Caballeronia sp. TF1N1: one gene and its partner. The protein of the gene in region 1 binds, or shares a complex with, the protein of each later gene. Links are inferred from orthologs where the notes say so. Each region holds a gene or a part of one and is shown on either strand. Other genes may lie near its edges.

Region 1 (3,366 bases):
TTCATAGCGCGGGAAAAGCGGCGAGGCATCGAGATCGTGCTGCAGGAGCGTATCGCCGATGACGATGTCGCCCACCCGGACATTTGCATGCACGCCGCCCGCGACGCCCGTAAAAACGATCGCATCGACCTTGAACACGTGAATGAGCGCGCTCGCCGTCGCCGCCGCCGCGACCTTGCCGATGCGCGCGAGCGTTGCCACCACGCGCACGCCATGCGCATGGCCGACGTGATACTCGCGCTGACCGAGCGTCACCGTCTCGACTTCGCCCGCCGCATGCATCTGCGCGACGAGATCGCCCAGTTCCTGCGGCAGCGCCGCCATGATGCCGAGCATCGTCATTCGACCGCTTGCAGTTTCGCCACCGCGAGTGCGAGCCATTTCTCGCCGTGCCGCTTGAAGCGAACCTGCGCGCGCGCATCGCCGCCGGAACCTTCGAGCCCGATCACCGTGCCCTCGCCGAACTTCGTGTGGAACACCGCTTGTCCGACCTTGAAGCCGCTTTCCGCCGCGCGCTGCTCGTTGGCGAACGACGGCAACGCCGGTGCGGACGCGGCGGAACCGCCGTAAGCCGAACCGCCGCGCTCCTGGCCTGGGCGCGCGAACCAGTCGCGGCCCCAGCCGGCGTTATCCGCGCGCCCGCCCCAACGCGCGCCCGGCTCGATCTTCGGCGTGAGCCACTTGAGCGAGCCTTCGGGCAATTCGTCGAAAAAGCGCGAGCGAATGTTGTAGCGCGTCTGTCCATGCAGCATCCGGCTCTGCGCGAACGACAAATAAAGCCGCTCTTTCGCCCGCGTGATCGCCACGTAAGCGAGCCGCCGCTCTTCTTCGAGGCCGTCGGTTTCCTGCGCGCTGTTCTCGTGCGGAAAGAGCCCTTCTTCCAGTCCGGTGATGAACACCGCCGTGAATTCCAGCCCTTTCGCCGCGTGCACGGTCATGAGTTGCACGGCATCCTGGCCGGCCTGCGCCTGGTTGTCGCCCGCTTCGAGCGATGCATGCGAGAGAAACCCCGCGAGCGGCGTCATGGTGTCGGGGTTCTGCGCGGGATCGGCAATGCCGGGCGCGTCCAGCACTTCGATCTCGCCGTCCTCGCTCACGATTTCCGGCGCCGCCGTCGCGCCGGGGCGCAGCGGCACGGAACGCGCGGGGGTATCGAGCCCGTAGCCTTCCTCGCTCACGAACGCCGCCGCCGCGTTGACCACTTCCTGCAAGTTCTCCAGACGGTCCTGGCCTTCGCGCTCGGTCTCGTAGAACGCGGCGAGACCGCTCGCGCGCACGACGTATTCGACCGTTTCCGGCAGACTCATCTGCTGCGTTTCGGCGCGCATCTTCGCGACGAGCGTGGCGAATGCGCCGAGGCTCGAACCTGCCTTTCCCGTGACGTAGGGCACGGCGGCGGCCATCGAACAGTTGTAGAGACGCGCGGCGTCGGCGAGTTGCTCGATGGAGCGCGCACCGATGCCGCGCGTCGGGAAATTGACCACGCGCGCAAACGCCGTGTCGTCATTCGGGTTGTCGATCAGACGCAGATACGCGAGCGCATGCTTCACTTCCTGACGCTCGAAGAAGCGCAAGCCGCCATACACGCGATACGCAATGCCCGCGTTCACGAGCGTGTGCTCGATGGTCCGCGACTGCGCATTGCTCCGGTACAGCACCGCGATCTCCCCGCGCGCGAGTCCCGTATTGATGAGCGCCTTGATCTCCTCGACGATCCAGCCCGCTTCCTGCGAGTCCGTCGCGGCTTCGTAGACGCGCACCGGTTCGCCGTGCCCCGCATCCGTGCGCAGGTTCTTGCCGAGCCGCCGCGAGTTGTTGGCGATCAGGAAGTTCGCGGTATCGAGAATATGGCCGTGCGAGCGATAGTTCTGCTCCAGCTTGATGAGATTGCGCACGCGGAACTCGCGCTCGAAGTCGTGCATGTTGCCGACGTTCGCGCCGCGAAACGCGTAGATGGACTGGTCGTCGTCACCGACCGCGAAGATGGCGTTGCTCTCGCCCGCCAGCTGCTTGAGCCACGCGTACTGCAGCTTGTTGGTGTCCTGAAACTCATCGACGAGGATATTGCGAAAGCGCGCTTGATAATGTGCGCGCAGCGGCGCATTGAACGCGAGCAGTTCGTGGCAGCGCAACAGCAGTTCGGGGAAATCCACGACGCCTTCGCGCTGGCATTGCTGATCGTAGGCTTCGTACAGTTCGACGAACTTGCGGTTGAAGGCGTCCGTGGCGTCCACGTCCTTCGGACGCAAGCCCTGCTCTTTCGCGTTGTTGATGAAGTACTGAAGGTTCTTCGCCGGATATTTTTCGTCGTCGACATTGAGCCCTTTCATCAGCCGCTTGATGGCGGAGAGCTGATCGGCGGTGTCGAGAATCTGGAAAGTCTGCGGCAGCCCCGCGTCGCGATAATGCGCGCGCAGCATGCGGTTGCACAGGCCGTGGAAGGTGCCGATCCACATGCCGCGCGTGTCGATGGGCAAGAGCGCCGAGAGCCGCGACATCATTTCGCGCGCGGCCTTGTTCGTGAAGGTCACGGCGAGAATGGTCGGCGGCGACGCGTAGCCCTGCTGGATCAGCCACGCGATTCGCGTGATGAGCACGCGCGTCTTGCCGCTGCCCGCGCCGGCGAGAATCAGCGCGGGCTCGTTGGGCAGCGTCACGGCGGCGAGTTGTTCGGGGTTGAGGTTCGCGAGCAGGTCGGGCATGGGAGCAGGTGGACGGCGAAAAGCGGGCCAAAGTCTCTGGCGGCGGGCCGACCATTATAAGACCGCGCCGATGGCGTCGCCGGCGCCTGGCATCCGCGCTTGGCCGCAGGCCATCCGGAATTCGTCCGATTGACTCGCTCGAACCTTATAATCAGGGATTACCCCGCACTTTTCACGCATTTTTCGGCAGATTTCACGATGAGCGACAACACGCTTGCGAAGAGCTTCGAGCCTCAGAACATCGAGTCCCAATGGGGCCCGGAATGGGAAAAACGCGGCTACTCCGCCCCGACCTTCCAGGAAGGCGCGAAGAATTTCTCCATTCAACTGCCGCCGCCGAATGTCACCGGCACGCTGCACATGGGTCACGCGTTCAACCAGACCATCATGGACGGCCTGACGCGCTATCACCGCATGCTCGGCGAAAACACGCTGTGGGTGCCGGGCACGGACCACGCGGGCATTGCCACGCAGATCGTCGTCGAACGCCAGCTCGACGCCAAGAAAATCTCCCGCCATGACCTCGGCCGCGAGGAATTCCTGAAGCGCGTCTGGGCGTGGAAGCAGGAATCCGGCTCGACCATCACGAATCAGGTACGGCGTCTGGGCGCTTCCATCGACTGGTCGCGCGAATACTTCACGATGGACGACAAGATGTCCGCCG
Region 2 (3,204 bases), 840 kb from region 1 along the record:
CGCGGTCGTGCGGGGCGCCCCCTCGAAGCCCAGTCGCATATTGTATCGAATCCGGCGCTGCATTTCGGATCGAGCCTTATTCTATGTACGCGCTTTTTTCTCGCGAGCATGAATAAGCGCATGGGCTTCGGCCGGTTGAACGCCTTGTCCGGCATGCGCGCAAGCCTCGATTGGACGGCATCGACGGAACAGCGCGCCGCCTCGCGCGCCACTGCTTGACTTCCACCCAACGGTCCCAACCTGCTCGATTCCGCCTCCCGTGAGGCCGCCCGCGCCACTTTCGCCGCAGCCGCTAGAATAGGTGTTTGCTCCGGCGCCGACTTAGAAGATTCCCCTCTCCATGTCCGATACCCTTATCGAAACGCCCGACGCACTGGACGAATCGAAGTTCGCCACGTTCGAAGGCTCGCCGTTTCAGCTCTATCAGCCGTATCCGCCCGCGGGCGATCAGCCCGAGGCCATCAAGACGCTCGTCGAGGGCGTGGACGACGGTCTCTCGTTCCAGACGCTGCTCGGCGTGACCGGCTCGGGCAAGACCTTCACGATGGCCAACGTCATCGCGCGTCTGGGCCGGCCCGCCATCGTTTTCGCGCCCAACAAGACGCTCGCCGCGCAGCTCTACGCCGAGTTCCGCGAGTTTTTCCCGCGCAACGCGGTCGAGTACTTCGTCTCGTACTACGACTATTACCAGCCGGAAGCGTATGTGCCGCAGCGCGATCTCTTCATCGAGAAGGATTCGTCGATCAACGAGCATATCGAGCAGATGCGGCTCTCGGCGACCAAGAGCCTGCTCGAACGCCGCGACGTGGTGATCGTGGCGACGGTGTCGGCCATTTACGGTATCGGCAATCCGTCCGAGTATCACAAGATGATCCTCACGCTGCGCGTAGGCGACAAGCTCGGCCAGCGCGATGTCATCGCGCGGCTGATCGCCATGCAATACACGCGCAACGAGGCGGATTTTCAGCGCGGCTCGTTCCGTGTGCGAGGCGACACCATCGACATCTTTCCGGCGGAACACGCGGAAATGGCGGTGCGAGTCGAATTGTTCGACGACGAAATCGAGTCGATGCAGCTTTTCGATCCGCTCACCGGCCGCGTGCGCAACAAGATTCCGCGCTTCACGGTGTATCCGTCGTCGCATTACGTGACGCCGCGCGACACCGTCATGCGCGCGATCGAAACCATCAAGCTGGAACTGCGCGAGCGGCTGGAGTTTTTCCATAGCCAGGGCAAGCTCGTCGAGGCGCAGCGGCTCGAACAGCGCACGCGCTTCGACCTGGAAATGCTGCAGGAACTGGGTTTCTGCAAGGGCATCGAGAATTACTCGCGGCATTTCTCGGGCTCGGCGCCCGGCGAACCGCCGCCGACGCTCGTCGACTACCTGCCGCCCGACGCCATCATGTTGCTCGACGAGTCGCACGTGCTGATCGGCCAGTTGAACGGCATGTATAACGGCGACCGCGCGCGCAAGGAAAATCTCGTCGATTACGGTTTCCGCATGCCGTCCGCGCTCGACAACCGGCCGCTCAAGTTCAACGAATTCGAGCGCAAGATGCGCCAGGCCGTGTTCGTTTCCGCGACGCCCGCCGACTACGAACAGAAGAAAGCGGGGCAAGTGGCCGAGCAACTCGTGCGGCCGACGGGTCTCGTCGATCCCGAAATCGAGGTGCGGCCCGCGCGCTCGCAGGTCGACGACGTGCTCTCCGAGATCAACGCGCGCGTCGCGGTGCACGAACGCGTGCTCGTTACCGTGCTCACCAAGCGCATGGCCGAACAGCTGACCGAATTTCTCGCCGATCACGGCGTGAAGGTGCGCTATTTGCACAGCGATATCGACACGGTCGAGCGCGTGGAAATCATCCGCGATCTGCGGCTCGGCACGTTCGATGTGCTCGTCGGCATCAACTTGTTGCGCGAGGGTCTGGATATTCCTGAAGTGTCGCTCGTCGCCATTCTCGACGCGGACAAGGAAGGCTTCCTGCGCGCCGAGCGCTCGCTGATCCAGACAATCGGACGGGCGGCGCGCAACGTGAACGGCAAGGCGATCCTCTACGGCGACAACATGACGGACTCGATGAAGCGCGCCATCGACGAAACCGAGCGGCGCCGCGCCAAGCAGGTTGCGCATAACCTCGAGCGGGGCATCACGCCGCGCGGAGTGGAAAAGCGCATCAAGGACATCATCGATGGCGTCTACAACGCCGACGACGCGCGCGCCGAACTGAAGGAAGCCCAGACGCGCGCGAAGTTCGAGGACATGACCGAGAAGCAGCTCGCGAAGGAAATCAAGCGGCTGGAAAAGCAAATGATGGATCACGCCAAGAATCTCGAATTCGAAAAGGCGGCGCAGACCCGCGACCAATTGGCGCTGTTACGTCAACGCGTGTTCGGCGCGAACGTGGGCGATCACATCACCGGCATCGGCGGAAAGTAAGGCGAAAGAAAGCAAGTTTTCATCGTTCTGTCTCAAGCGACGCGGCGAGCCGGAAGGCGCACCGCGTTTTTTTATCGGCCGCGAATGGACCGCGAGTTGGCTGCAAAGCCCGCCGGAGCCTTGCCGCAGCAGGCTTTTGTAAGCCCGCGCTAATTTGTCCCGAGTGGTGAAGGGTGCTAAACTGACGAACATTGAGAATGGTTCGTATTAACGTTTTCCAGATTCTGGAAGCGGTTTTCCGTTTCGCGCTAACGAACCGGCACCACAGTCATTTTTTTGCGCCGGCGCGCCTTTTTAGAGCGCCGGAGTTCGGTGGAAAGGGCGCGCCAATGTCACGCGCGCCATCGATAACAACAGGAGTGTTTGATGGGTTCAACGTTGATGCGCGGCCTCGTTGCCGCCGCAGGCCTCACGGCGATGATGGCGGCTTCCGCTGCTGAGTATCCGATCGGCAAGCAGCATATCGAAGGCGGCATGGAAACGGGCGCCGTCTATCTGCAGCCAATCACGATGGCGCCGGAAGGCATCATGCGCAAGGCATCGGATTCGGACATCCACCTCGAAGCGGATATTCACGCGGTCAAGAACAACCCGACCGGTTTCGCCGAAGGCGACTGGATGCCCTATCTGAACGTGACGTATGAACTCACGAAAACCGGCTCGACGCAGTCGGTCAAGGGCGACCTGATGGCGATGGTCGCAAGCGACGGCCCGCACTACGGCGACAACGTCAAGCTCTTCGGTCCGGGCAAATATCACCTCAAGCT

The links.
Region 2: the proteins of LDZ28_RS09025 (region 1) and uvrB are in contact, whole or in part, in a crystal structure (PDB 7EGT), measured with the Thermus thermophilus proteins. The link is inferred for Caballeronia sp. TF1N1 from one-to-one orthologs. Residues at the interface, in WP_096412145.1 of Thermus thermophilus: His654, Arg656, Phe657, Gln666, Asp668, Glu669, Lys680, Arg681, Leu682, Ser683, Lys685, Tyr686, Ala687; in WP_096411307.1 of Thermus thermophilus: Glu23, Leu25, Arg26, Asp27, Gly28, Glu29, Arg30, Phe31, Arg55, Glu326, Asp327, Phe328, Glu379, Ser382, Gln383, His398, Gly400, Arg401.

Annotation. Positions count from the first base shown.
Region 1 is NZ_CP084626.1:1,947,518-1,950,883, forward strand. What follows is about bases 21-3,070. They hold LDZ28_RS09025 (UvrD-helicase domain-containing protein), read right to left. Parts: upstream 2,703-3,070; coding sequence 339-2,702; downstream 21-338. Other genes in these bases: LDZ28_RS09020 (5'-methylthioadenosine/adenosylhomocysteine nucleosidase), read right to left, coding at 21-342; LDZ28_RS09030 (valine--tRNA ligase), read left to right, coding at 2,901-3,070. In the rest of the region: more of LDZ28_RS09020, read right to left, coding at 1-20; more of LDZ28_RS09030, read left to right, coding at 3,071-3,366. UniProt on the Escherichia coli protein: A helicase with DNA-dependent ATPase activity. Unwinds DNA duplexes with 3'-5' polarity. Translocates on single-stranded DNA with 3'-5' polarity. Initiates unwinding more efficiently from a nicked substrate than double-stranded DNA.
Region 2 is NZ_CP084626.1:1,110,917-1,114,120, forward strand. What follows is about bases 1-2,888. They hold uvrB (excinuclease ABC subunit UvrB), read left to right. Parts: upstream 1-340; coding sequence 341-2,437; downstream 2,438-2,888. Other genes in these bases: LDZ28_RS05055 (iron transporter), read left to right, coding at 2,804-2,888. Outside these bases: more of LDZ28_RS05055, read left to right, coding at 2,889-3,204. UniProt on the Escherichia coli protein: The UvrABC repair system catalyzes the recognition and processing of DNA lesions. A damage recognition complex composed of 2 UvrA and 2 UvrB subunits scans DNA for abnormalities.